Spirosoma aureum: one gene and its partner. The protein of the gene in region 2 interacts with the protein of the main gene of each other region in a pairwise test. Links are inferred from orthologs where the notes say so. Each region holds a gene or a part of one and is shown on either strand. Other genes may lie near its edges.

Evidence for each region.
Region 1: the proteins of G8759_RS35615 (region 2) and G8759_RS09450 interact in binary tests that used the Escherichia coli proteins (3 or more experiments, as listed by UniProt). The link is inferred for Spirosoma aureum from one-to-one orthologs.

What each region holds. Positions count from the first base shown.
Region 1 is NZ_CP050063.1:2,363,628-2,378,839, forward strand. Bases 4,633-7,631 are described here. They hold G8759_RS09450 (methionine aminotransferase), read right to left. Parts: upstream 6,713-7,631; coding sequence 5,552-6,712; downstream 4,633-5,551. Other genes in these bases: G8759_RS09440 (carboxymuconolactone decarboxylase family protein), read right to left, coding at 4,633-5,044; G8759_RS09445 (DUF4395 domain-containing protein), read right to left, coding at 5,054-5,539; G8759_RS09455 (hypothetical protein), read right to left, coding at 6,734-7,009; G8759_RS09460 (DUF1684 domain-containing protein), read right to left, coding at 7,025-7,631. Also shown: G8759_RS09425 (SusC/RagA family TonB-linked outer membrane protein), read right to left, coding at 1-2,784; G8759_RS09430 (GNAT family N-acetyltransferase), read right to left, coding at 3,154-3,639; G8759_RS09435 (mycofactocin-coupled SDR family oxidoreductase), read right to left, coding at 3,689-4,492; more of G8759_RS09440, read right to left, coding at 4,496-4,632; more of G8759_RS09460, read right to left, coding at 7,632-7,993; G8759_RS09465 (sterol desaturase family protein), read right to left, coding at 8,045-9,259; G8759_RS09470 (M14 family zinc carboxypeptidase), read right to left, coding at 9,326-12,007; G8759_RS09475 (response regulator transcription factor), read left to right, coding at 12,374-13,057; G8759_RS09480 (HAMP domain-containing sensor histidine kinase), read left to right, coding at 13,061-14,428; G8759_RS09485 (hypothetical protein), read left to right, coding at 14,555-14,842; G8759_RS09490 (SulP family inorganic anion transporter), read left to right, coding at 14,884-15,212. UniProt on the Escherichia coli protein: Shows aminotransferase activity with methionine and histidine as substrates, and to a lesser extent also with phenylalanine.
Region 2 is NZ_CP050063.1:8,882,999-8,897,615, forward strand. Bases 6,001-8,874 are described here. They hold G8759_RS35615 (cytochrome c oxidase subunit I), read right to left. Parts: upstream 8,443-8,874; coding sequence 6,559-8,442; downstream 6,001-6,558. Other genes in these bases: G8759_RS35610 (COX15/CtaA family protein), read right to left, coding at 6,001-6,584; G8759_RS35620 (cytochrome c oxidase subunit II), read right to left, coding at 8,471-8,874. Also shown: G8759_RS35560 (hypothetical protein), read right to left, coding at 1-338; G8759_RS35565 (RNA polymerase sigma factor), read right to left, coding at 307-918; G8759_RS36145 (hypothetical protein), read right to left, coding at 1,065-1,307; G8759_RS35575 (hypothetical protein), read right to left, coding at 1,387-1,668; G8759_RS35580 (DUF420 domain-containing protein), read right to left, coding at 1,682-2,224; G8759_RS35585 (SCO family protein), read right to left, coding at 2,237-2,947; G8759_RS35590 (cytochrome C oxidase subunit IV family protein), read right to left, coding at 2,951-3,274; G8759_RS35595 (cytochrome c oxidase subunit 3), read right to left, coding at 3,287-4,084; G8759_RS35600 (cytochrome c oxidase subunit 3), read right to left, coding at 4,100-4,690; cyoE (heme o synthase), read right to left, coding at 4,697-5,575; more of G8759_RS35610, read right to left, coding at 5,577-6,000; more of G8759_RS35620, read right to left, coding at 8,875-9,592. UniProt on the Escherichia coli protein: Cytochrome bo(3) ubiquinol oxidase is the terminal enzyme in the aerobic respiratory chain of E.coli that predominates when cells are grown at high aeration.

The DNA of each region.
Region 1 (15,212 bases), 6.5 Mb from region 2 along the record:
CGTTCCGTAAATCAATTCTTCGCGTAAACTTTGCGAGTATACTTTGCCGCCCTGACTGACGTCAATCAGTCCTGACAACATCAGGCCTTTGTAACGGAATACGTTGTTGAAACCACCAATCCATTTAGGTAACGCATTGCCCATTTCGTACAGGATTTTGGCGTTTGTTTTCACCGGAAGGCCCGTTGCTGGATCGATGATGCGGTTTCCTGATCCATCCCGAAGCCACTGGAAGCCATTGCCGAGAATCGTACCAAAAGGCTTGCCCGGTGTCGCAATAACCTGTACTCCCCGATCGCTACCCAGAATGTACGTCGAAACACCTTCTGCCAGCGAAACCACTTCGTTCCGATTGTGCGAATAGTTCAGTGTAGCATCCCATGAGAAACCCGATGCCGTTTTGACGGGTGTTCCATTGAGCGACAACTCAATACCGTGATTACGAATTTCGCCTGCATTGATCAAGCGGGATGTAAACGTACTCGACGGTGGTAAAGGCACATTCAGAATTTGATTCTTGGTTCCGGCATTGTAGTAGGCAAACGTCAGACCCAGGCGATTTTTAAACAAACGGGCTTCGACGCCAAATTCGGTCGATGTGGTCAGCTCGTTTTTCAGGTTTGGGTCGGGAATGGTCGACGCAAACGACGCAAGGGGAATACCGCCCTGAGTATATTGATCCAGTGAATAGTTTCCATTGAGCTGATACGGACTACCCGAACTGCCTGCCTGTGCCCAGGATGCTCTTACTTTCAGGAAACTTAGGGTAGGACTCTGTAAACGAAGTGCATCCGTCAGAATCAGGCTGCCGCTGATGGCGGGATAGAAGAACGAGTTGTTTTTTGGCGACAACGTCGACGACCAGTCATTACGGGCCGAGAAATCTATGAAGGCCATCTCCTTATACCCTACCGATCCTGATGCATACACCGAATTGATCGACGACTCGGTAAGGCCAAATACATACGAATTTGTCAGCGTATTATTGATAATGAACAGGTTCGGTGCGATAAATTCATTGCCCGTATTGCCGGTCGTACGGGAATAATAGCGTTGATGGTTAGCGCCAATGTTTAAACCTAATGAAAAATCCTCCGAAATTTTGGGTGTAAGAGACAACAAAACGTCGCTGTTATCTTCGCGGGTACGCGTAATTTCTTCCGTGATGTCGCCATTTTTGTTGGTTGTTACATAGGTACCTTTATCGCGATACCGGAAACGCTGATCGGTATAAAAATCCGTTCCGGTCCGGGCCGTCAGGCGAATCCAGTCGTTGAACTGATAACTGAGTTTAACCAGGCCAATAATACGACGACGATCGTCGGAATTGCGTGTACGTGTCATCGTCCAGTAAGGGTTGGCTGTCGATGAGTTGGTTGCATAGGTCTTTTCGAGACCAACAAAAGCGGTTGTGCCATACCCGAGTTGTTTAGCGATATCGGCAGCAGTCCAGGCTGAATTCGCCAGAATATCCATTGGCATACTTCTTGGCTGGCTGATGAAAATATAAGCTGGATTATCGGCGGCATCGGAAACCGTAGGTCGATTTACACCCGCCTGGGCAATGTAATTGACTTTAATATCAGCTTCCAGTTTCGACGTCACTTTGGCTACGGTGCGCAGGCTGATGTTATTACGGTTGAGGGTGTTGCTAGGCACATAACCATTAATGTTCGTATTGGAATAAGCCAGTCGATAGCTCACGGCATCATTTCCACCCTCCAGACTCAGGTTATTGACCATCTGTTTTTCTGTATTGAAAAACTTCTGAAAGGTATTCGGCTGCGGTGTGAGACTCAACACATTTCCCCACTGATCTTCATACTGCTGACCATCCATGCGAGGTCCCCAACTGGCTCGCGTGAAGCGATCGCGGCCACCGCTCATCTTGGGAATGCCCTGAACACCAGCCGCCTGAGCAGCAGCCCAGGTGTAAATTTTGCCATCGTTACCCCGGAAATTTGTGAAGGTGCCATCCAGCCCCTGTGCGTATTCGTCCTGAAAATCAGGTAATACCAGCGCATTGCCCAGCGAATAATCGATACCGTATTTAACACCAATGCCTTTTCGGTTTTTACCCGACTTGGTTGTAATCAGAACAACGCCGTTGCTACCCCGCTGACCGTACAAGGCAGCTGCATTGGGCCCTTTCAGCACAGAAATTGTTTCGATATCTTCTGGGTTGATATTGGAAATTCCGTCGCCATAGTCAATACCGCCTGTGCTGCCGGGGGCCTTTGGATTTTGATTGTCCATTGGAATCCCGTCAATGACATACAGCGGCTGGCTGTTTCCCACGAGTGAGTTAGCGCCCCGGATGATCACCCGCGACGAGCCGCCTGCGCCATTGGCCGAACGAGTTACCTGAACACCCGCCATTTTACCGGCAAGTGTAGTCGCTACATTGGCTTCTTTGGCCGTTGAAATATCCTGTCCATTTAATTCCTGGATTGAATACCCCAGTGAACGCTTGTCGCGCTTGATGCCGAGGGCTGTTACGACCACTTCACTCAATACGGCATTGTCTTCGGCAAGCGTTACCGAAAGTTCCGTTCGGTTGCCGACGGGCACTTCCTGCCTGACAAATCCAACACCCGAAAAAATGAGCGTTGCAGTAGGGTCTGCATTCACTGAAAATTTGCCGGTAACATCGGTAACCGTTCCACGAGTGGTTCCTTTTACGAGAACGTTTATTCCTACTAATGGCTCTTTTTTGGCATCCAGGACCGTTCCCTGAATAGCGGTCTGAGCCCACAAAAACCCGGAAATCAAAAAGGCTATCATACTCAGAGATAGCCTTTTTAGGGTAAATGAATGGAAATGTCTTTTCATATTTCTTAACAATTTGTTAATAATTTCTTAACACTAATTTAATATTGATATTTCCAAAGCTAACAAAATAATGAACACAGGCTAGTATCGACTTATAGATAACCATGTGTTTATGGGTGAAAAATCGGCTTTGCGTGGAAGATGCTGTATTGAGGGGGGACTTTCTAGCCAGATTACTGGTGGCCAAATACAGCACAATCAGCAAAACCAAATGCAATTGGCTGCTGACGCTTGGCGGGGCACTATAGTAGAAAGAGATAGCCTTGGCCTGATAGGGGAGCTAATTATAAACAGGGAAGCAATGGGAAATCGTATAACTCGTTATCCCAGCCACTGGTACATAACCAGCGCATCGGTAAAGCCCAATGTCTGGTGGTGAAAGGCTTTGGGCAATGTACCAATAACCTCAAAACCACACCGTTTCCAAAGTCTGATTGCTACTTCGTTCGTGCTGACAACGCTATTGAACTGCATGGCTCTAAAGCCTAATCGCCTGGCTTCGTCCAGCGAAAAGCGGCACATGGCTTCGGCGATTCCACGGCCACGGTAGTCCGGTTTTACCATATAACCCGCATTGGCTACGTGCGAACCTAAGTCGGGCTGATTGGCTTTGATGAAAAATGTGCCGACTATTTCGTTTTCCAGCTCACAAACGTATGCGTACTTCTGTGTGTCGAACCAGATAGCCAGCATTTTCTCCCGTGACGAATCAGGAGCGAAAACCCAGGTGTCACCTGTCTGAATAATGTTGCTGATGATGTCCCAAACTACATCCGCATCCTTTTCTTCAATCCGTCGGAAACGCATACGGCGCTATAGATTCTGAATGAATTGGACAAAAATCTTATCCGCTTGCTTACCGTGTCAACAGGCCCGCATCCAGCACAAACTGGGAACCGGTTATGTACCGTGCTCCGTCGGAAACCAGATAGAGAACCATAGCTGAAACGTCTTCGGGCTCTACCCAGGGTACAGGAAGTAGATTGCCCGCCGACCGTTCGGCAATCGCCTGCGTGGTGGTACCTTCGAGTTCGGCCAGGCCATCGTTCATGGGTGTATTGACGCCGGTTGGGTGGATCGAGTTGACCCGGATGTTATGTGGGGCCAGTTCAATGGCCCACGATTTGGTTAAGCCAACCAGGCCCCATTTTGAGGCTGCGTAATGGCTCAGTCGATTCATACCCCGTAGTCCGGCAATGGACGAATTATTGATGATGGCACCACTCTTTTGCCTGATCATGACCGGAATCACGTGCCTGGCTACCAGCCAGGCACCCTTCAGATTAATGTCGAGCATGGCGTCCCATTCTTCTTCGGGAAGTTCGTGCGCTAATCCGTAGGCACAGATGCCCGCATTATTGAAGAGAATATCGATTCGGCCAAAATCGACAACGGCTGCATCGACAGCCTGTTTTACTTCATCATTGCGTCGAACATCTCCCTGAACGGTCAGACACCCGACCCCCAGCGCTTCTACTTCGTGTTGCAACGATTCGAGCTCAGTTTTGGAGCCAAGCTTATAACCAGGATAGGCCAGGGGTTTGGCCAAATCGAAGGCAACAATATTGATTCCTTCTTTGGCTAAAGCAAGAGCTACGGCGCGGCCCTGACCATGAGCCGCGCCGGTAATGAACGCTACTTTTTTCTGTAAATCAGCCATTAGTTACGGTTGGTGTTGTTGGGTCAGGGGCAAATAAGGATACAGGTAATCGTCAATAGTTACGTCGAGTACATTGTTGAACACGTTTGTGGCAATCATCTGACCAGCAAAAGCAACCAGTACCACAATCTGCTGGTCGGTATACCGTTCGGCAATGGGTTCATAGAGTTCGTCAGGTACCTCTCCTTTATGCTGCGCAATAGCACTTCCGAAGTTGATTACGGCCTGCTCATGGTTACTCAGATGGAGGTCTTCGGGGCGTTCGCCGTTATCAATAATGATTCGCCGGAAAAATGTGGTGCACAGTGGGCAGTTCGAACCTTCCGAAATGGTGTGGGCAAACAGATAAGCCAGCCGGTCGCCGAGCGTTTTCTTCACTTCTTCATACAGCGGATACCATTGCATATAAATCTGAAATGATAGCAACGATCGGCCCAGCGTAGCCTTCATGTTCGTAATTCGACTACCTGGGTAATCGGTTACATGGGCATCGAAAGCCGTCTGTACGTCAGGTGTAACGTCGTCAGACGGAAGGGGTGTTATCCGGGGCATGGGGAATGGCTAGTTTATGATTTTGCTGCGTTTCAGAAGGGTGTAGACATAGCAACCGGCACAAATGCCTACCAGCGATTCAAGAGCCGCAAAAAGGGCTAGTGTAATGGTCAGAACGAGCGGGTTGCCACCCAGCAGATCTACTGTCAGAATAGAAGCCGCAAATACCATACCGACACCAGCTGCAAAGCGTTTTGGAGCCTGATCGATCGGGCGAACCGGAAAATGCAGCGCTTTTACCACGGTATCGCTGATCCGGGCAAAGGGGCTAAACTTGCCATAATCGAACGCCCGGAGTGCAAAATCAACCAGAAGTACAACCGGCAGCAGCCAGAAACTGGTAAACACATGGGTGATGGCAATCAACAGCACAAAGAAAGCAACCGTCCGCACTTTATTTTCATTGACTTTCACCCCATCTACCGGGCAATCCAGTTCCGATTGACTAAAGCCCGCCAGTTGGTTCTGGGGCTTCTGAATAGTTACGTTTTTCATTGATCGTTAAGTTTATAATTGACTAAGTCGTTGAGCGGCCTCCTGCAAAATCGCGTCTTCTTTGGCAAAGCAGAACCGCAGGATTCGGTAATCATTTTTCTGCTGATAAAAAACTGAAACGGGAATCGACGCTACGCCAATTTCCTTTGTAAGCCGCACGGCCAGATCGTAGTCGGGCTCGTCGGTGATATTGGTGTACGAAACCGTCTGAAAAAAACTGCCTTCTGCCGGTTTGAAGCTAAACCGTGACTGGCTCAGTCCGGCCAGAAACAGATCCCGCTTTCGTTGATAAAAATCCGGTAGTTGCCGATAGTGATCCGGATCGTTTAAATAATCGGCCAGCGCATACTGGATTGGCGTAACCGTACTGAATGTCAGGTACTGGTGGATTTTTCGAAATTCAGTCGTTAAGTCCTTCGGTGCCAGGCAGTAACCTATTTTCCAGCCAGTAATGTGGAATGTCTTTCCAAAGGAGCCAACTACAAACGTACGTTCCTGTAAGACCGGATGCGTCATCAGTGACAGGTGTGTTCGATGATCGAACAGAATATGTTCGTAGACCTCATCACTCACGATCCAGATGTCGCGATCCTGAATCAGATCGGCTAGTTGCTGAAGGTCATCCGTTGTCCAGACTCGTCCGGTAGGGTTATGGGGTGTATTGACTAAAATCAGCCGGGTTTTGTCGGTAATTTTCTGCCCTACCGCCTGCCAGTCGATTTGATAATCGGGTGGTGTCAGCGTTACATAGACCGGAATACCGCCATTCAGTTCAATAGCAGGAACGTAACTGTCGTAGGCGGGTTCGAAAACGATCACCTCATCGCCCGGCCGAACCACTGCCGTAATGGCCGCAAAAAGAGCTTCGGTAGCTCCCGACGTAACGGTTACTTCGGTGTCGGGGTCATAAGCAACCCGGTATTGATCGAACGCTTTCTGAGCCAGTGCTTCCCGCAGGGCAGGAACCCCTGTCATGGGCGCGTATTGATTAAATCCCTTTCGCAGATAGTGCTCAACCAGCGACACCAGTTCGGGCGAACAATCGAATCCCGGAAATCCCTGCGAGAGATTGATGGCCCCGGTTTCGGCTGCCAGCTTCGACATGACCGTAAAAATGGTGGTGCCAACATGGGGTAGTTTCGATTGGAGGCCAGTGCCTAATGTCGTATTCATGAAAGTTGTGTTTAAAACGTGTTACGGCAGAAGTTCTTGCAGCGACAGTTGAATCGTATGCAGATAGGGTTCTAATTCATCGATACTGTCCAGCACGCGTAATAGCATAACATCATATTGTCGCTGACAGATCCACATTTCCACAAAAAGAGCATCAACGGCGTAGAGGTGAATCCAATAGCCCGGAATTCGCCGGATCTGCAGTGATTTCCCCTGCCGCCAAACCGTGTCCAACTGGCCCTGATAAGTCAGGTCCTGGAAATGAGCCGCTCTGTTCTGATTTCGGTCGCTTTGCATACGATAACTAATCCATCAATGATCTCCGTAACGTTTTTCTCCGGCCGTAACGGCCAACGCCAGCTTGTTCTGTTTCGGTGGCAGCGGACAGGTGGCGTAGGGAGTAAAGGCGCAGGGTGGGTTTATGGCCTGATTGAAGTCGAGGATCGTGGTGCCATCGGCCCCCGGCTTGTCAGCGTACAGGAACCGCCCCGACCCGTAGGTTTCGTGGGTGTTGGTGGCGTCACCAAACAGGATAAATAACTTTTGTCCTTCACCAACCGCATCGAGCCGGTAGGTTTTGCCTGCCCGTTCGAAGACAAGCGTACCTACTAACGGTTGCTGGGATGTCAGGCCCAGTACGTCAAGAATCGGAATGGTTTTTGGAGTCGATGGGGTTTCCACCCGCGCTTTAACCTGCCAGCTTTCGTCGACCGGGAAACGCTCGACACCGTGAAATTCGCTTACATAAGGGCTATCGAGATCGCGTAAGCGAATGCCATATTGATTGCCTCGTTTAATGATAAACCATCGCAGCGAGCCATGAGCCAGGGTTAGGGGCTTTTGATTTGGACCAAAAATGACGGTAGATTCAGTTAGGGGCTGCTCATTGGCCGATACGGTTGCTCCCTTGTGCGGAACAAAGCGAACGTCTCCTTTTTCCAGATAAAGCTGGCCCAGATCGGCCGGTGCGTCGGCCACCGGAAAGGCTATATCAAAATCAGAACCCCGACCAAGTGAGTTTTTACCCTCTTTCAGCCAGAATAGCCCGGCCAGATTGAGCCAGCCATTTTCGCTCTTCAACGAAACAACGCGTTTCTGGTGCCATTGATCGATTTTTTCCCGATAAGCCGGATCGTCGGTGATGCGAAACCCGGATACTACAAGAGTCATCAGCAGGCAGAGGGCCATAAACCAGCGTGAGTACACCGTCAAAGACGGTGATTTTCGGGCTGCCTTATTGCCCCGGAACGCCATTTGGTTGTTTTCGAGTTTGTGTCTCATAAAATTCAGGCTGTAGTCAGTAATGAAGGTATTCGGCTGGATAGTAAGTGGTTACCCCACCGTTCCATACACGAGCCGGAAATAACGTTTTTGGATCAATGAGAAATAAGCCCAGAGCGACAGCCCACCGATATAGGCCAGAATGACCAGCATCGGATAGCCCAGCGTCAGGTATAAACCAAGCCAGAGCACGATCAACCGGCCAATTTCAGGGTACAGTACCCATTGCCGTTGTTCAAGCAGTGCTCCACAATTAATTACTGTCAGCAAAATAAAGAGGGTGGTTAGAACCTTTACGGGTACAGACACGTAGCCGTCAAACAGCAGGTAGGTAAATAAGATCAACAGGATACCCGTAAGTTGCCCAACGACATAGCCCCGAAATCGTCGGCTCGTTGCTCGTACGGATGAGCGCAACAACAGCTGATTTTCTAATCCCTCGCGAATCGTCGGGTCAACGGCATCCGGTTTGTCGAAGAGAAGCTTGATTTTAGCCCGGAACCCCGGTGTTCGGCGGGCATGCTCAACTAACTCAAGCAGAAAATGAAAATGCTGCCACAGAAAGCTATGGCTGTCGAGCTGTTTGGTTAAGCCATAAACGGGTTCTTCCTGCTCTTCGGCAAAGGTGCCAAACAGCTTGTCCCAGAAAATAAAGACGTCACCATAGTTCTTGTCCAGGTAGTCGGGATTGCTCGCGTGGTGAACGCGGTGGTGTGAAGGTGTCACGAAGACATGCTCGAGCCAGCCCAGTTTGCCTATTGTGCGGGTGTGAATAAAAAACGGATAGAGTCCGTGAACCAGCAGCATGGTCGTAATCATTTCGGCGGGAAAACCGATGACCGGCAAAATCGACCAGAAACCTGTGCGTACCACGGCCTGAAAGACCGTAATGCGGGCCGAAACAGTGTAATTGAAATCTTCGCTCTGATGATGCACTACATGAACGGCCCAGAACACATTAATCTCATGGGCCAGCCGATGATACCAGTACCAGACAAAATCGGTGGCGATGAGCAAGGCTATCCAAGTCCAGGCATTGGTTTTAATGTCGAACAGGGCATAATGTTGATGTAAATAATTATACACGAAATAAAACGCGCCAACCGTAAAACTATCGATAAGCCGTTCGGCGATGCCCACGTTCAGGTTGGCAACCGAATTGTTGAATGTAAAGTACTTTTTCTTCTGCCGTTTGGCAACGAGATATTCCACCCCCATAAAAAACAGGAACAAGGGAACGGCAAAGGCAATCCAGTTAATCTGCATAGGTATTCGCTACTACTTATTTATAAAATTGTCGCCAAAGAGACCGTTCGCTTTGGCGACACCATGCTAATTCTCTTCCTGCCCGTTCGACAATTGGGTAGCCGGAACCGTCAGATGCTGACCAAACAACAGCGCGTTCAGGAACAATTTCGAGGTGCCATGCCAGTAACTGCGGAAATTCGGATTATCGGCGAACAGTACGATCCGCCCGGCTCCTTCCGGACTCACAACCACAGCCGCGGAATTGCTGATTTTCTTTAGATTTTCTTTTGAAACAAACCCGCTCACATAGGGCGACGCCGTGTATTTTACCACCGTGCCATAGGGACTGCTACTTGGTTTGAGAATGGTCGTTCCGTTGCGGAACACAAAGATTTTGCGATCCGTAAAACCGAATCCAAGTGGGTTCGTAATATCCAGATCGGCCGTATAAATCGAGCCAGCCACGGCACGAGGCCCTTCTTTGGCCGCAATGTTGACAAAGTCAATTCGATCGTTCGGGCGGGTTGCTGCCGATTTGCCCGTATCTGCCTTCGCAACGGCAGCCGGAGCCAGTAGATTTTCTTTAACCAGACCCTGTTTGATGGCCCATTCAGACGCGTTTTTGAGGGTGATCAGGGTGCCGCCCTCTTCAACCCAGTTTTTCAGTCGGGCAACAACCGCTTTGTCGAGCGATGCGTACTGACCGCCCACCAGAATCACAGTGTTGTAACGGCTCCAATTCGCCCGTCCGGCGTTACTGATCTCGATCTTTGAGAGTGGTAGCTTCAGGTGTTCGCTCAGCAAAAACCAGACTTCACCTGCTTCGGATGGGTTAACGCCCTGGCCAACCAGCAAAGCAGCTTCGGGCTTTTTCAGCGTACGGATGTTGTTACTGCCCAGGTCGATGCCCCCCGCATTGAATCCCGTTGAAACACCCGTAAAGGTTACGCCAGCCTGTTTACTGATAGCGTTGACGACCTTGTAGAGCGAATCGGCACTGATAGACTGAGCGGCTACCGGGATCACGATGGAACCGTATCCGAAATCACGATTTGGGTCATCCTTGACGGGATTAATGCTTTGCGGTCCTGAACTGGAACGAGCCACTGTATTCACCTGGAATGGCTTCAGCGCTACTTTGGCCTGAACGCCTGCCAGTTGTAAAGAAGATAGTGCCGTCGACGCGTGATAGTCGGACCAGTTCAGCACATAAGCGTAGGTCGATGGGCCGTTCAGAATACCTCCTGCCAATGGCTTGGCCACCGAAATCGGATTGCCTTTCACCAGAGCCGCGTCTTTCAATTTGGCGTATGGAAGTCCATAACCATGCACGAGCGACCAACCGGTTACGTCGTAAAAAACACTATCGTGGAAGGCTGTCACTTCCTCAAAAAGCGAATGAACAATTCGGTAATTGGGCTGTGCCGTCGGAACGACATAGGCTTTCCCCGGCGTAAAGGTCTTGCTCTCAACGGTAGTGCGCTGGGGTAGCTCATACACCTGAATGTGGTGTTGCAGGAGTGTTTCCAGGAAGCGATTGGTCAGATTATCGTCGTTACTACTGCCAAATACGTAGGCTTTGGTTGGAAATTTCTGCGCTTCGGTCAGGGCAGATGCGAAGAACTCTTTCTGGTGTTTCAGGTAAACGTCTTTTTCCTCAACGGCTCCTTTTATGGCTGCTAAACCGGTTGCTACATGGTTACGAATCGTGAACGGGAATGTCACGACGCCGTTGGTGCCCTCCTGTGCCAGTCCACGTGAGCTACCCACTTCAAAGGTTACGCCCACGCCCCCGGTAAAATCAGGATAGGTAGAACCATAAATGGGAGAGAGGTTATCGAACTGCTCTTTGGTCCAGTAAAACGTGCCGAGATTATCCAGGGCTTTGGCAAAATATTTCGCCAGTTTCACATTCAGCACATCGTAGGTAGCGCGTGGAATCAGGTCATTTTCGGTGCTGTAAGGCTTCGATGGTTCAAAATAATAGGTACTATTGGTGCCCATCTCGTGAAAATCGATCATCACGTTTGGGTACCAGTCATGGTGAAACTTCATCCGGTTGCGACTCTCGATGTGAGCCAGTGGAAGCCAGTCGCGATTGAGGTCGTTGAGGTAGTGGTTAAAACGTCCACCGGGCCAGAGCTCGTTGTGTTCGCGGTCGAGCGGATCAGTAACCGGCGGGAATGATTTATGCTGATTGAACCATTGCACGGCACGGTCGCGACCATCGGGGTTTTCGGCTGGATCAAGTGTTAAAACAGCTTCATTGAGCCATCGGCCTGTTTCGGCGTCGGTCGAAGCTGTCAGGTAGTAAGCTGTCAATAGGGCCGCTTCGCTGCTGGAATTTTCATTGCCATGAACTGTGTAGGCCAGATGAACAACAACCGGTAATTTACTGTAGTCTGGTGCCGGAATTTTTGGATCAGCCAGTTGCAGATGGTCTTTACGTATCTGCTCCAGATTTTTCTGATTAGCAACTGATGTAAAGAACGCGATCACCTGAGGACGTTCTTCATAAGTTTTGCCAATGTTGATCAGACTTACCTTGTCGGATAGCCGATCGAGCTCTTTAAGATAAGCCACGATTTGATCGTATCGTGTGTAGTGAGTACCAATCGGGTAGCCCAGAAACTGCTCAGGGGTTGGAATCGTAGGGTCGAAGGTGGGTTTGTATCCAGAAAAATAGTACCTATTCTGAGCGAGTAGGGGTGGAGAAAGGGCTATAAATAATATAGTCGATAGGAGTAGTAGATTTAGTTTGTGCATGATGGTCGTTTTTTTACAAACTTATAGGTTTTTCGATATGAAAAAATAGATCATCTCCTTTTTTTGACGCTATTGTTCTGATTTACCGGTCGATAGGATTTTGGGAAGTAAGATATTGCACATTAGGTTGACTAGGGATGGCGCTTATATCAGGCAGCAGGCTATTGCCGGATGGCCCGATTTTAGTGCTTTATGTCAAAGCCAGTTAGTCAGTTTCTTTAAAGCATTAGAGGAATTAATTCAAATTACGTGATTGATTCGGAACTTGATCGACCCACTAACACTGTTACTTTACCAGTATTAAGTTGATTTTGCTAATTGCCTGACCTGAATTCTTCAGAAAGGGTTTACTCAATATTGGATATTATGCGAATTTTGATCGTTGAAGATGAAGGGGAAGTCGCAGCGCTCATCAAAACGGGTTTAGAGGATTATGGCTTCGAGGCAACAATAGCGGGCGATGCTATGGAAGCTCAACAAAGGCTGGCGGAACGGGACTTTGATATTGTCATTCTTGATGTGAATTTACCCATCATCAGCGGATTTGATCTGTGTCGGATGATTCGGAACCGCTTTGAAACCTTGCCAATTCTGATGCTGACCGCGTTTGGGAGTACCACAAGCAAACTGGATGGATTCGATGCTGGTGCGGATGACTATCTCGTAAAACCGTTTGAATTTCGCGAACTCGTTGCCCGGTTGCGCGCACTGACCCGGCGAAATTCTGTCCAGTCGACCGACTTGCCGGTTCTTAAAATTGCGGATCTGGAACTGAACCAGCAGAGTAAAACGGTAAAACGTGGAAATCAGAAAATAATGCTGACAGCCAGAGAATTGGCCTTGCTTGAGTTTTTTCTGAAAAACCAGAATCGTGCCCTGACCCGAAACGAAATAATTGAGCATGTCTGGGACATTAATTTCGATACAGGCACCAACGTCGTGGATGTGTACGTCAATTATTTACGCAAGAAAATAGACAAGGATTTTCCGCTCAAGCTAATCCATACCCTAAGTGGTATTGGGTACATTATGCAGGCCACCGACGACTAACTCATGAAAATAAGGACTCGCCTATCGTTTACGTTTGTCGGAATTGTTGCGGCTATTCTACTGCTGTTTTCGTTTGTGGTCTATGCCACAGCCGAGTATTTCCGGCAGCGTGACTTTTACCTGCGACTGAGCGATAAAGCAAGAACAACGGCCCGGTTGCTCCTTGATGAAGATGAGATTACGACGCGTCTGCTACGGATCATCGAGCAAAATAATTTAACCGCTCTCCCCGAAGAGCAGATCAATATTTATGATCGGAGCAACCGAATGCTGTATGCCACTCGGGATAGCGCAATCGTAAAGCCTGAGATTCTGGATCTTATTCGGAAAAAGAAAGAAGTTTTCTTTCGCCATCATGGAAAAGAAATCGTCGGTTTCATTCACCAGCATAACACACAGGAATATATCCTGATCGCATCAGCCTATGACCAGTATGGTCTGGAGGAAATGCAACACCTGGGAACCATCATGGGCGTGGGGTTGCTATGCAGTCTGGCTCTGATGGGGGCAGTGGGCTGGGCCTATGCCGGACGTTCTTTAAGGCCTATTTCCGACGTAATTCGGCAGGTAGACCGGATTACCGCGTCCAATCTGAACCAACGGGTCAATGCAGGCAATGATCATGACGAATTAGCCCAGCTCGCGCATACCTTCAACCTGATGCTCGACCGGGTACAGGAAGCTTTTGAGATGCAGCGCAATTTTGTTTCCAATGCATCGCATGAGCTGCGTACACCCCTGACGATCATAACGGGCCAGATTGAAGTAACGCTGATAAAACGGCGTACGGTCGAAGAGCACGAAGCTAAATGGAAAGCGGTACTGGAGGTAATTCAGCGCATGAACAAACTAACGAATAACCTACTGGATCTGACCCTGGTAAGTCTGGAAGCTACACCGTTGAAATTCAGTGAGGTATCGATTGATGAAGTTATTTTTCAGGCTTCCCAGATGCTGATGAATCGTCAGCCTGATTATTCGGTTGTGTTCTCATTTGATGGGCAGATCGAAACAATTCAGCCCTCACTAACCATTGAGGGCAACAAATCACTCCTGTATTCGGCCTTTTTCAATCTGATGGAAAATGGCTGTAAGTTTTCCGAAAACAAGCGGGTAGAGGTCATCCTGGGTGCTACTGAACGCTGGGTTACGGTTCAGTTTAAAGATGAAGGAATCGGCATTCTGGAAACCGACATCAAAAGCATCTACGAACCCTTTTTTCGGGCCGAGAACGTCAAACGCATTCACGGACACGGCGTTGGCCTTCCGCTCACCTATCGAATTATTCAGCTTCACCACGGCCAGATCAGGGTTTCGTCACAGATAAATCGCGGAACAACCTTCACCATTCAACTGCCCAAAAAGCTCTAATCGATTTCTAATCGGTTTCTAATTGGTTTCTCATCACCTTCTAACTGATCCCTAATGACAGCAGTTATTGGCTGGTCTATCTTTGTTGCGCAAAATTTTTAGTACACTCATTAACCGCCTTGAGCTATGTACGACAACGTTAACAGAAAGACCGGAAAGCTGATCAACTGGATTACCGTTTGGGGGTTCATCATTGCCTGCATTGCCTTTAACAAGTACGTCGATTATCGACACCAACGGCAGGAGTTTCGTGCACAGTATAACGCCGAAAGCCGGCGGGCCGACTCCCTTCTCGTCGAGAAGAAACGCCTGGAACAGCGCCTGCGCGAGCTGGAGAATACAGCGAATCAGGGCGTGTCGGTGATTCGGCAAGGAAATAATCAACAAAAAGTAGCCGTGGCTAATGCGTTGTGAAATGCAACCAGCCGCAGGAACATAAATCTCAACGGAACCTGATGGAAACCCTAAAAAAAAATACACACCTGGGAATTGATTTAAGTAACGTGCAGGGCGACATTCGGGGAGGAGCGATTTCATTCCTGGTAGCCGTGCCTTTATGTCTCGGTATTGCTCTGGCATCGGGTGCTCCATTATTCGCCGGTATCATTGCCGGAATTGTAGGCGGTTTGGTTGTGGGGGCCGTTAGCCGTTCGTCGCTGAGTATTTCGGGACCCGAAGCCGGGTTGATCATCGTAACCCTGGGCGCTATTCAGTCGCTGGGGTCATTTCCTGCTTTTTTGCTGGCTACCTGCCTGGCGGGAATTATTCAGATTGGATTGGGCTT
Region 2 (14,617 bases):
GCCTTCTCCGAATGCCCGGCCTTTACGGGCATCGATTGCCTATTCTTACGTTCCTTAACTGGTTTATTCGTGGCAACTTCGGCCCCGCCTACTTTCGTTGCATTGCCTGATGGCCAATAAAGCCAGCCGAATAAGCATACCAATAACAAACAGGCTGCAGCAGCCGTATAGCCATAAACAGCAGGATTTCGCCAGAATACGACTTTAGCTTCCGGCTTTTGTTGCCCCAACCGTGCCTGTAGCCGCGCAAAGCCATCAGAGCCAGGCGACAATGACATATTACCCAATTTACGGGCAAACAGGTCATCAATTGGAGGCTTTTCGGTATGTTTTTTCATAGTGTTCGGTCTGTCCCCGGCGTCCCGGTTCCTGTTCCAGTTTTCGTAAATTCGCTTGCAACATAGTTCGGGCACGGCTTAACTGTGATTTCGACGTTCCCTCCGAAATGCCTAGCATCTCGGCAATTTCAGCATGTGCATACCCTTCAATCGCATACAGGTTAAAAATTGTCCGGTAGCCATCGGGTAGTTGATTGACCATACGCAGCAATTCATTTTCATTGAGAGCCGTATCGGCCCACTCATAGTCAGGCTCGACGGTTACCTCTTCAATGGGTATCTCCTGTCGCCATTGTTTGTTCTTCCGAAGAAACATCAGCGATTCAGTCACCATGATTCGCCGAATCCAACCCTCGAAACTACCATCCTCCCGAAACTGGCTGATCTTTTCAAACACACGCATAAACCCATCCAACATAACTTCTTCGGCGTCATCACGGTTAGCGCAGTAGCGTGTGCATACTGCCAGCATTTTACCCGCAAACCGTTCATAAACGACCTTGTGAGCACGGCCTTCGCCACGCTTCAAGGCAGCAATCAGCTGCGATTCGGTCGTAAAAAACGGTATAAGTCGGAGCATATTTGTTTAGGTTCACTGGCAAGATGCAAGATAGTGTAGAGCAGGTTGCATGGCTACTAAAAAAAATTAACAAAGAGGCACAAAACTTACAGTTTGAATTCCCTTCTGCAAGTTTTGTGCCTCTTTGTTAATGCTAAAAACGCTTATTATAGCCCTTTTACATATTTTATTCCCGCTACATAATGCAACCAGATAACGCGTGATATTCGGAAGTTGATCGGTGCAATCAGCACCATAATCGGAGCCACAACTGCCGCGTAAACCCATCCTTCGGGATCACCGGCAAAATAGAATAGCATAAACCCAATGACTAAAGCAACTCCACCCGATATGGCGTAGCTTACATACATGGCTCCAATAAAATAACCCGGTTCAACTTCGTAGCGCAAGCCGCAGTGCGGACAATGCTCATACATCTCGTCGAAGCCTCTTGGCGAGTAGAAGGGTCTTTTAAAAATTTTCCCTTGTCTACATCTGGGACAAAGCCCGTTTAACGCGGCCTGTAATTTCGAGACGTCTTTCATGCTCCCGTTTACTATTTCGATACCACAAGTAGCCGATTGACGCAACAATGAGGTAGGGAACCATTAACAGATATAAAATACCAAAATTCAACTCCGAAGCAACGACACTACGGCCGTTGCTTACCGTGCTTTCGACCGTTCCACGACACATGGCACACTGTGCCATCAAATCTGGCGTAACAGCAACCAGAATAATCAGAATTAACCACACTTTCCAACTTCTCATAGTCTTTTCCGAGTTAATGGATATAATACGGTTTAATCATAAGATAGACAACTACGCCTGTAATACTAACATACAGCCAGATTGGAAACGTATATTTTACAATCTGTTTATGCTTTTGGATTTGGCCGCTCAGCGCAAAATATACCGCCCGCAACACAAACCAGACGACCACGACTGACAGCACAATGTGAGATATCAGCAAAAAGTAGTACACTGGCCGTACCCATCCTTGTCCACCAAATGGCGTCGATTCGTTTGTTAAATGGTATAACACGTAGCTCACCAGAAATAATGAACCCAGTGTAAAGGCCGACAACATCGTACGTTTGTGGGCCTCAACGTTTTTTTGCCGAATAAAATATAGACCTACAAGCAGCAATACTGAGGTTATAGAGTTAATAATCCCGTTGATATGCGGTAAGTACGTTGTCCAATCGCCAAGATCAACCTTTTGGCGAATACCTAAAAGTACAGCTACGGCAATCGGAATGGCTAACGATAAGATGTTAATAATCCGGTTGGCTTTTTGCTCCTGAAGAGGCTGCAGCGTTTCCATAATAAAGAGAGGTTATTCTTTGCCGTAAATATCCAGCAATACGCGAATTTCAAGGACCATTCGGTCGACGTCTTCTTTGTCAGTTCCGTCATAAAATCCTCTGACAATGCCCTGTTTATCTACTAATACCAACTTTTGACTATGAATAAAAGTTTCGTCGGGTTTACCTTCTCTGACTCCTTTATCGACAGCCGGTAGATAGTAGCCATGCATTGCCAAATCATAAATTTCAGTCTTACTTCCCGTTAAAAAATACCATCTACCTTGAATAGCTTCGTATTTACGAGCATACGCTTTAAGCTGTTCTGGGCGATCATGTTCCGGATCAACGGTATGCGATAAAAAGACGATGTCCGGATTATTGACGAAGATGTCCTGTACGCGGGTGAGCTGAGATGAAATCTTAGGGCAGATTGTCCCGCAACGCGTAAAGAAGAAGTCAGCAACGTAAATCTTGTCCTTTACAACAGATTGGTCCACAGTTTTTCCGTCCTGATCAATCAACTTGAATGGCGGAATGTGATTGTAGATCGTATCTACTATCTCACGCCCATCTGCCAGTTTTACCTTACCCATCAGGGGCTCTCCTTTGGCAGAATCTATTTTAGGCAGATAGCGAGGCAGGACGTAGTGGTTCTGGGTCCCAAACCGCAGGAATAAATACAGCAAAGCCGGGACCAGCAGCGTAGCAAGCAGGATCCCGGCTTTTCGAGTGGCCGTCATAACTTAACGCAATTCAAAAATTGAACCGCCTTCGGTCAATAATGCAATAAGCAACCAGATGATAAAAATCACAGGAATGACAATCGCCCAGATCAGGCTTTTCACTTCGTGTTTCAGGTGCATAAATTCGCCCACGATGTAGAACGCTTTGACGAGCGTCATCAAGACGAAAATAGACGTTCTGAAGCCACCAGCTTTCATAAAATAAGCCAATGTAAATTCAAATGCCGTGATAACGGAAAGAATGGTAAATGTGCGCCAGATAACACCTGTATTTGCTGGTGGGATTTCACCAACCTCATGGGTTCCGTGTGAATGATCAGACATGATAATAGATGATTAGACCAGATAAAAGAAGGTGAAAACGAATACCCAAACCAGGTCGACAAAGTGCCAGTAAAGACCAACTTTTTCAACCATTTCGTAATGACCGCGACGATCATAAAGACCCGTTGCTGCCCGGTAGAAGATCAGAACATTCAGTACAACACCACTAAATACGTGCGTTCCGTGGAAACCGGTAATAAAGAAAAACAGGTCGGCAAAAGCCGGAGGGCCGTATTGATTCTCAACCAGATTTGCGCCAAAAATTGTACGCTGGATAGTTTGTCCGTTAACAAGTTCGCTGATGGTCGTGCCCGTTTCGGTACCATGAATAAAGTGGCTCCATTCCCAGGCCTGACTCCCTAAAAAGGTCAGACCACCCAGAATTGTCCATAACATGTACTTTTCTACATCTGCGCGATCCATCCGGTGGCCCGCTTCAACAGCGAGTACCATTGTAACGCTACTGAAGATGAGAATAAAGGTCATGATTCCGACAAAAATCAGCGGCAAATCAATTCCATGCAGAAACGGTACTGAGTTATAAACCTTTTCGGGGGTTGGCCAGTAAAGATTCGAAAACTTGAAGACTTCCCCGTAAATGGCTGGGTCCCAGGCTGGGTAGCTATATCGAATCAGACCGTACGTTACCAGCAGGGCTGAGAACGTGAACGTATCGGAAATCAGAAAGAACCACATCATCAGCTTGCCGTAGCTCACTTTCATCGGTTCAACTCCACCCATCCAGGTCTTTTTTTCGAATATTTGATCCGAGTCTGTAGTCAGGGTATCGTGGGTTACAGTAGCCGCCATGCGTCTAATAGATTATCAATGAAAATAGACTAAAAAGAAAAACAAATACAACCACAAAACGTCTAAAAAATGCCAGTAAGTAGCGGCAATTTCCAGTTGATTTAAGCTTTTTGCGTGAATCCGAAGTCTGAAAGCTGCTACCAGCGAAAAAATTAATACGATCAGACCCGAAATCAGGTGGAATGCGTGCAATCCCGTAAATATATACATGAAAGAGCCAGCCGGGTTACCAACAAAAAATACATTTTGATTGACTAACTCAACCCATCCCTGAAACTGCATGTACAGAAAAGCAACTCCAAGTGCAAAAGTAATAGTTATCGCTGTCTTCAGACTCCCGAAGTTATCTTTTTTTGCAGCCAGATAAGCCCAATGCATGGTCAGGCTGCTTATAACTAAAACAATTGAACTATATGAGAAAACAGATGGTATCGTGTATTCCATCCAGTTCCCTTCAGCACGACGAACCAGATAGGCACTGGTCATGGCCGCAAAAAGCATGATAATACTTACTATGAACAACCAGAGAATAAACTTTCTGGGGTTCATTGAGAGCGTTTCTTCTGGCTCTTCAATAATAGCAATGTTATTCGCTAGATCACTCATGATTCCTTAAACTTTGTCTAACAGGTAAACAATCTGCACAACAGGCAGATACAGCAGCGAGCCAAACATCATCTGTAAAGCAGCTTTATCTGTACAGGTCCTCATTAAGTGAAACGTCTGCGCCAGAAACAAGATTCCGCCAATCATCGCGACCAGAGCTGAATTAATACCTGTCATTCCAAGCAAATAGGGCAACCAGCCTACTGGGACCAGAAACAGGGTATAAATCATGATCCGAAAGGCGGTATCAGCATTTTTACCACTACCTGGCATCATTTGAATTCCAGCTTTTTTGTATTCATCAAATGCCAGCCAGCCAATTGCCCAGAAATGCGGGAATTGCCAGAAAAACTGAATGGCAAACAGAATACCAGGAGCCCAACCGAAGTGGTTTGTTGCGGCTACCCACCCAATCATTGGCGGGAAAGCACCTGGTAAAGCCCCGACAAATACGGCAATCTGACCCTTACGCTTTAGTGGTGTATATACGAACCCGTATAGCAATAATGATAGCACCGCCAGAGCTGCTGCCCGAATGTTAAAGACCTCAACAAACAAATAACAGGCAATGCTAAATAATAGGAATGCAAAAACTGCGGCTTCATTTACTGACAATCGTCCCGTCGGTAATGGTCGAACTGCCGTTCGCTTCATTAGTTTATCAGAATCTTTTTCAATAATCTGATTAATGATATTAGCGGCTCCGGTAATTGCAATAGAAGCGATGACCAGAATGGCAATTTTCCACCAGTTTACCTGATCAGCCGCCAGACAATAACCAAACACACCGGAAAAGACAACTGCCAGTGTGAGTTTTAATTTGATTAATTCAATGTATGCTTTAGCCTTTGCGTTAATCCCGCTCAGCGCAATCGTTTTTTCCATACTACACGTTCAATACATGCGACAGGTCAATGTCCCTTTTCGTAGAAATAAGACTCGGTGTCAACACTAACCACGCAACGAATTGCAATCCTACAATTACTATAGCCAATACTAAGTGAATAGGCTGGGCCGCAGCTGGTACCTCCAGATAGGCCATTATTACTCCTGTTGCAATTTCAACCAGAACCAGTATTACCAAACTGGTTGCGATACCTGATAGCCACTCATTCTTACTAAAACGACGAAGCTGATAAATAACTCCAATATGCAGGGCCAACACTACGAGTGAAAACGAACGGTGAATATAGAACGCCCAATCCAGGCTACCAATCCAATTCGACCGTTGATCGTAGCCTAATCGCTTTACTGCTTCGTCGAGCGTTTCCCGAACTATTGTACCCAGTAAAACTTGCCCTAACGTCAATAGCATTGTCACTAATAAAAGTGATCCGAGCGCTTGGGTCTCATTTTTTATCGGATGAGGTGGGCTTGAGCGAATAAAGACGAACAGGAGTGAGAAAACTACTAAAATGGCCAGGAATAGATGAAGTGAAATCATGTATTGCGCCAATTCCGTAGCTACTACACGTGAACCAAGCCATCCATTCGCGCCTATCAAAAGAAACGCAACAACGCTACCAATAAAAACAGCTTTATCTCTTCGTAAATAAGGAACTGAAGCGATCAGCGTAGCAAATACGAAAAAACCAGACAAGACGCCCAGTAATCGATTAGCATATTCAATCCAGGTCTTAACGGCGTTAAACTCAACTTCACCTTTCAGTTTCGCGCCGTAAATCTCCTGATAATTTGGTGGCAATTGAGATAATTCTGTTGGCGGAACCCAACGGCCAAAGCATTTTGGCCAGTCAGGACAGCCCATTCCGGAGCCTGTACCTCTAACAATACCTCCCGCCAGAATGAGCAGATAGATAATCAGTATAGTTAGAAGCGCTAGACTCCGGAATCGTTGCCCGTTTTTATTAATGAGGTTGCTTGAACTGGTCATTCAGGTTCTGTGCCTCAATCTCTTTCTCCAACGAAATCAACTCATTCTCATGCGGAAGGTTCGACTCAGGAGTTTGTGAGTATGGTACGTTTTGGGGGATGAAATCATCCTTTGCCCCTGGCTTGCTATAATCGTATGGCCAGCGATAAACGGCAGGAATTTCGCCCGGCCAGTTTCCATGACCTGGGTTAATTGGTGCTGTCCACTCCAGCGTATTCGATTTCCACGGATTTTGCGGAGCTTTCCTCCCTTTGATCAGACTGTGAACAAAGTTGTAGATGAAGATCCATTGAGCCGCGAAGGTGAAGATAGCCGCAAGACTAATGAAGCTATTCATGTCAGCGAAGATGTTTTTCGTGAAATCATAGCTCGTAAAGGCATAATATCGACGCGGGAAACCGGCGATACCGATATAGTGCATCGGAAAGAACACCAGGTAGATGCCGATAAATGTCAACCAGAAGTGAATGTAGCCAAGCTTTTCATTCATCATCCGACCAAACATTTTAGGGAACCAGTGATATACCCCGGCTAACAGACCAAATGCAGAAGCAGCACCCATCACAAGGTGGAAGTGAGCTACGACAAAATATGTATCGTGCAACTGGATATCCAATGCTGAGTTACCCAGAATAAGTCCGGTTAAGCCACCTGAAATAAAGAACGATACCAGACCGATTGAGAATAACATTGCCGGAGTGAACCGGATATTACCACGCCAAAGGGTTGTAATGTAGTTAAACGCTTTTACAGCCGATGGTACAGCAATGATCAGCGTTAAGAACATGAAGATCGAACCGAGGAAAGGGTTCATACCCGTCACGAACATATGGTGCGCCCACACGATAAAGGCCAGGAAGGCTATACCCATCATAGACGCGATCATAGCGCGATATCCGAAGATCGGTTTACGTGAATTTGTAGCAATGATCTCCGAAGTCATACCAAGCGCAGGGAGCAGTACGATATATACTTCAGGGTGACCCAGGAACCAGAACAGGTGCTGGAACAGAATTGGGCTACCACCTACGTTTGGCAATGCTTCTCCCTTTATATAAATCTCGGATAAATAGAAGCTTGTACCAAAACTACGGTCGAAGATTAGCAATAGCGCGGCTGACAAAAGAACCGGGAAAGAAATCAGACCAAGAACCGCCGTCAGGAAGAATGCCCAGATGGTCAGCGGTAATTTGCTGAATGACATTCCACGTGTGCGTAGGTTGATAACTGTCGTAATGTAGTTAATACCACCCAATAGCTGCGACACAATGAATAGCGCCATACTGACCAGCCACAATGTCATCCCTAATTCTGAACCTTTATGTGCCTGTGGTAATGCACTCAATGGTGGATATACAACCCAACCACCCGCAGCCGGACCTGTTTCAATAAACAGTGACGACAGCATCAGTACACTTGCCAGGAAGAAGAACCAATAGGAGAGCATATTTAGGAAGCCAGACGCCATGTCACGGGCACCGACCTGCAACGGAATCAGGAAGTTTGAGAATGTACCGCTCAAACCGGCCGTTAGCACGAAGAATACCATGATCGTTCCGTGCATGGTTACCAGTGCGAGGTAAAAGTCCTGATCTAATTTGCCAGCCTCATTAATCCAGCCACCGAGAATTGGTCGTAAGAATTCCAGCTTCATAGCGGGGAAACCCAGCTGAAGTCGGAACATTACAGACAAGCTGATCCCAATAATGGACCAGAAGATACCTGAGATCAAATATTGCTTGGCAATTGTCTTATGATCTTCAGAAAAAATGTATTTGCGCCAAAAACTTTGCGGCTCATGGTGATCATGCTCTTCTACATGAGCCACAGTTGCCGAATTAGCTGATACAGTCGCCATAGTATTTGGTTACTTGTGAGTTTAAAGATTAACGGATCGTAGCACGGGCTACCGATACCCCACCACCTTGCTTAATTGATGCTGTTACACTGTCGGCCGGAGCAGCAGCTGCATCGGCAGGCAAATACTTGGCGGCTTTTGCTTTCAGATTAGCCGGAATACGAACTGCCAGTTCAGGAGTCGATGAAAGTAGTGGCTTTTGCTGTTTGCACCAGGCTTGCCAGGAGGCTTCATCTTCTACAATTAAACGTATACGCATAGAGAAGTGGCCCTGACCACAAACTTCCGTACAGGCAATCTCATACCCGAAATTCTGATCGCCGGTAATGTTACGCATTTCATCCGTCGTCTTATCCGCTACAAACCAGAACCGAGTTGGCATACCTGGTACGGCATCCATTTTCACGCGTAAATGCGGGATAAAGACACTGTGCAATACATCGCGGGCCCTGATTTTTAACAATACAGGTTTTCCAACGGGGATGTGAAGCTCTGATGTAGAAACAAAATCATCGAACGACGCTTCATCCGTATAATCAATTCCAGTCTCATTGTTGTTGTCAATGAGCTTATAATTGTAAGAGCCGAGTTTGTTATTATCAACACCTGGGTAGCGAACAATCCAGTTGAATTGTTTTCCTACAATCTCAAATACCTGCGCATCAGTAGGTGCCTCTGCCATAATATCACGCCATGCCCGCCAGCCGGTGAATACCATGACTGCCATTACAATAGCGGGAATAACCGTCCAGATTAACTCAAGCTTATGGTTTTCTGGATAATAAGCAGCTTTACGTCCTTCTTTATGCTGATAGAGCCATGAGAAGATAAATAAAAGCGCATTCGTAACAACGAAGGCTACAGTAATGATAGCCATCGAAAGCCAGAACAGGAAATCTGTCCGTCGTCCATGAGGAGATGAAGCTTCTGGCAGGAAATACTGGCGTGCGTATAAAAATGACCACACGGCTCCGATTAATCCAACCACAAAAAAGATCATGAACATAGCTCCATTGATCTTGTTGCTTAATCCAATCCGACCTTCTTCGGCTGGCCCCGATGCATTCTTCACGACGGTGGCTATCCGGGAAACTACCAAAGCAGCCAATCCCAGAAAGATTACCGATAATAAAGCGACTATATAAACCATTTTGTGAGCGGGTTATTGATTAAATGTCGTGGTGTAAGGATTCCTCCAGCATTGGGTGATTCTTTGGAATCAAATTGGCTTTCGACAGTTGCGATGAAAGTGTCCACATGAAACCACAGGCAAAAATCAGAATCATACCGAATTCAATCGGTCCAAAACCACCGTGTTCCCCTACCGTTCCCGGCATGATGTTGGTGTAGAAATCAAAATAGTGACCTATAATGATTCCCCATGCAGCCAATTTCAGGAAAATATACGTACGTTTTGCATCCCGTGTCATCAAAACCAGGAATGGAAAAACAAAGTTTAAGAAAATGTTTATGAAAAACGGGGCTTTGTAAATACCGCCGAAACCGCTGAAACGCTCCCGATAATAAATGGTTTCTTCGGGAAGGTTGGCGTAATAGATCAGCATAAACTGGGCAAACCATACATAAGTCCAGAAAATACTGAAGGCAAACATAAACTTACCTAAATCGTGTAGATGGCTCTCGTTAACGATCTTCAGATAACCTTGTTCTTTTAACGTTACAACGGTCAGTGTAATGATAGCCAATCCTGTAACGTGCCAGCTTGCCAGTGTATACCAGCCAAACATGGTGCTGAACCAGTGCGTATCGATAGACATCACAAAATCCCATGCCGATGTCGATGATGTTACACCAAATACAAGCAGAAAGGCAGTGCCCCATTTAATACTTTTCTCGTAGTATTCCGTACCACCTTCCAGATCTTCCTGCAATGAGAAGTTCCGTATTTTCAGCCATAGGAAATACCAAAGTCCAAAATAGGCAATAATACGGCCCAGGTAGAATGGCGTATTCAAAAACCCTGACTTGCCATTAATGATCGGATCAAACTCAGGGCTGCTCTTGTCAAAAAGCGCTGGATTAGTCCAGTGGAATAAATCATGACCAGCCAGAAAAAACACAGCTAGAATGGCAATTCCTGCAAATGGTAAAAAAGCGGGCATTGCTTCAGGAATACGCTTAAAAGCGGATGACCAGCCTGCCTGAGCCAGATAGTTATAGGAAATGAAAAACAGGCCAATAACGGATGCTCCAGCGAAATAGACCGCATTCAGCCAGACATTGGCCCACAAGCGATTCGTCCACTTATAAGCGTGGTGCCCTGCTTCATGGCCCTCATGCGCACCAGCACATGAACAACTTCGTGAGTCTCATGAGAACCAGCACCCGATGCCAATAAGTACGCGCCGATTGCCACCAGCGCCACTCCGGCTCCGATGCCGATCAGTAGTCGACGCTTGGATTCCGCAGTAAATTCAAATTCTTCGTCTAACGACGGTATTGCGTGAGCCGATGCCATTTTTTAAAAGTTTGCAGTTGCCAATAGGCGGTAGGTACTTTCTGCTGACTAGCAACTGATTACTGCCTACTAAAAATTTATCCTTGTTGCAATTTGTGTACGTACTGCACAATTTTCCACCGATCTTCAGGCGTAATCTGTGATCCGTGTGGCCACATCCGGCCCTTTCCGTGTGTAATCACATGGAAAATATGACCGTCGTTCATGGTTTTATAAGCATCCGTCGAATAATTCGGAACGCCTTTATACTCTTTACCAACCAGGCCATCGCCTTTACCACCTTCACCGTGACAGTGCGAGCAGTAACGGGTATATAAAACCTTTCCTTCATCCAGTGTTTTATCAGTCTGAGGAATTGGGTTTGTCAAGGTCCGCTCCGCGATCGAAATGCTATCGGCGGGAATGTTATAAATCATCAAGTCTGTTGATGCACTGTCGCCACTTCCAAATTTAGTATGGTAGTTCGGGCGAGACACCGTTCCTTAGCAGGCAGACGCATGTTCAGGCCGTTTTCCTTTACGTTAATCGTATTGGACCGAACCTGACGATACGGTTCATACCCAACAGCATCGTACATGTTTGGGGCGAATTCAAGGCCAGGATTATCATGACCACGTTTACAGGAAGTTCCTGCAAACAACAGTCCAACGATAGCCAACGCCGTTACGCTTGTATGTTTAGTTATCATTCTCATCCTGACCATTAAAACTGCTTAACGTTAACTTCTGCAGCGCCCGACTTTCTCAAAATCTGCTCTATATCACCTTCACCAATCGTGTTTTTGCTCAGATCAATGGCCATTGCAAACTTATTATCGGTAGTTCTGAGGTCATACATTAAGGGTTTCACTGTTGGGCCAAGACCGTTCGATACCAGAAAAGTACCAACCATGCCAGGGCGCAAAAAAGTACCGTTAATTCAAAGATAATCGGCACATAAATGATCGGCGAATAGGAATCTTTACCCCCAACAATCATTGGCCAGTCAAAACCTTCCGTATAGAAGGTCAGCAAAAGCGCTGTCGTCGTGCCCGACAAAGCAAATAGGAAAGCGGCAATTCCTAGCCGGGAGCGTGGGTGTCCAAGTGCAACGTCTAATCCGTGGATCGGAAAAGGCGAATAGACTTCATGAATACGTACACCTTCTTTTTTGATATCCTTAACGGCTTTCAGTACCACATCATCATCATCGAAGATGCCTACCAAGAATTTACCGTTACCATTTACATCTGACATGATCAGTGATTATTGTTTGAGGTTTATAGCTCGACGTTTATAGTTTACGGCTACAAACGTCGAGCCGCCCGGCTACCCGGCTCGAACTAGTTTTTATTCTACGCCTTTATTAAACGTTGGATTCGCCACGCGCTCGCCTTTGGCAACTCCCGATACAGACACGGGTAATTTTTCAGAAGACGATTTAATGACGGTTTTCACTTCAGCCATGTTCACTACCGGCAAAAACTTGGAGAACAGCAGGAACAGCGTGAAGAATAAACCAAACGAGAAATATAGTCGCTGATGTCGAATAAAGTTGGGTGGAACATCGCCCAGCTTGATGGCAGGTAATCGCGGTGCAGGGAGGTAACGATAATTACGAAACGCTCAAACCACATACCGATGTTCACAACTACCGATAACGTAAAGGTCCAGACAATACTCCGACGGATAGCCCGCGACCAGAAAACTGCGGTGTAATTACATTGCAGGTCATCATAGCCCAGTAAGCCCACCAATATGGTCCGGTGGCACGGTTTATGAAAGCATAGCTTTCAAATTCAACGCCAGAATACCAGGCAATGAAGAACTCAGTCAATACGCCACCCCTACAATAGAGCCGGTCAGCGTAATAACTTTATTCATCGACTCAATGTGCTCCAGTGTAATGTAATCTTCCAGTTTGAAAACGACGCGAATGATCAGAACCAGGTTTTGCACCATGGCAAACCCCGAGAAGATAGCACCTGCAACGAAATAGGGCGGGAAGATGGTGGTGTGCCAGCCAGGAATAACCGACGTGGCAAAGTCCATACTTACAATGGTGTGTACTGACAGTACCAATGGAGTAGAAAGACCGGCCAGGATCAAGCTCATGTATTCGTAGCGTGCCATGTTTTAGCTGAACCATTCCAACCCAGCGCGAAAGCACCGTAGATATAACGAGATACTTTGCTACGGGCACGGTCGCGGATGGTAGCCAGGTCAGGTACCAGACCCATGTACCAGAATACCAGCGATACGGTAAATAGGTACTAATGGCAAATACGTCCCAAACCAAGCGGAGACTTAAAGTTTACCCAAAGTGAGCCAAATGTGTTTGGCAGCGGTAATGCCCAGTAGGCCAGCCAGGGCCGCCCCATGTGCATCAGAATAAACGATGCTGCACAAATAACGGCAAAGATGGTCATAGCTTCGGCAGCCCGGTTAACAGCTGTCCGCCATTTTGGCGGAACAGCAGCAGAATGGCTGAGATCAGCGTACCAGCGTGACAATACCGACCCACCATACGAAGTTGGTGATGTCCCACGCCCAACCGACTGTTTTATTCAAGCCCCATACACAAGGCCTTCCCACCAGGTCCAGAACACGCAGGCGGTTCCGTAGAGTAGCACAATCACCGAGATGGTAAAGGCAATCGTCCACTCGCGGGTGGGGCTTCCCTCAACCTGTCTGCTGATATCTCTGTCACGTCGGCATAGGTCTTGCCACCGGTGACCAGGGGAGTTCTTACGGTGATGTTACATGCGACATATACTTACTTTTTTATTTTTCGATTTGCGATGTACAACTTACGGTTTGTGGCATCACGATGTTTAAAAACACCGCAACTAGTGACCATAAGTCATAAGTTTATTATGCCTGCGATTCCTGACGAGCTTCCTGCTTTAGTGCTTCGTCTTTATTCCGAATTTTGGTCAGATACGAGATTTGTGGTCTCACGTTGATCTCTTCAAGAACATGGAAAGCCCGGCCTTTCAGTTCGGTTTCCAGTGTTTTGGAAATCGTACTTTCCGGGTTATTCATATCGCCGAATATGATCGCATCTGTTGGGCAAGCCTGAGCACAAGCCGTTTGAATTTCGTCGGGCATTGGCCGACGGCGTTCTTTTTTGGCGGTCAACTTGCCTTCCTGAATACGCTGTACGCAGAATGAACATTTCTCGATTACACCCCGTGACCGAACGGTTACGTCCGGATTAATGGCCATCTTACGAGGTCATTGTTGAAGTTGTAATCGAAATTATCATTATCGAAGTACTTGAACCAGTTAAATCGACGTACTTTATACGGACAGTTGTTGGCGCAATAACGTGTACCTACACAACGGTTATAGGTCATTTGATTAAGACCTTCCGTACTGTGAGTTGTTGCAAGAACTGGGCAAACCGTTTCGCAGGGAGCATTGCTACAGTGCTGGCAAAGCATTGGCTGGAATGTTACTTCGGGATTCGCCGATGCAACTTCCAGTTCTTTCAGATTTTCGGGATCAGCATCGCTGCTATAGTAGCGGTCAATACGAATCCAGTGCATCTCACGTCGGTTTATTACTTCCTGACGGCCAACAACAGCAATGTTATTCTCTGACTGGCAACTAATTACGCAGGCATTACAACCAATACAGGAGTTCAGGTCAATGACCATACCCCATGAATGGTTAGGCTTACCGTAGCCATTCCAAAGCGATATATCCGTAGGTG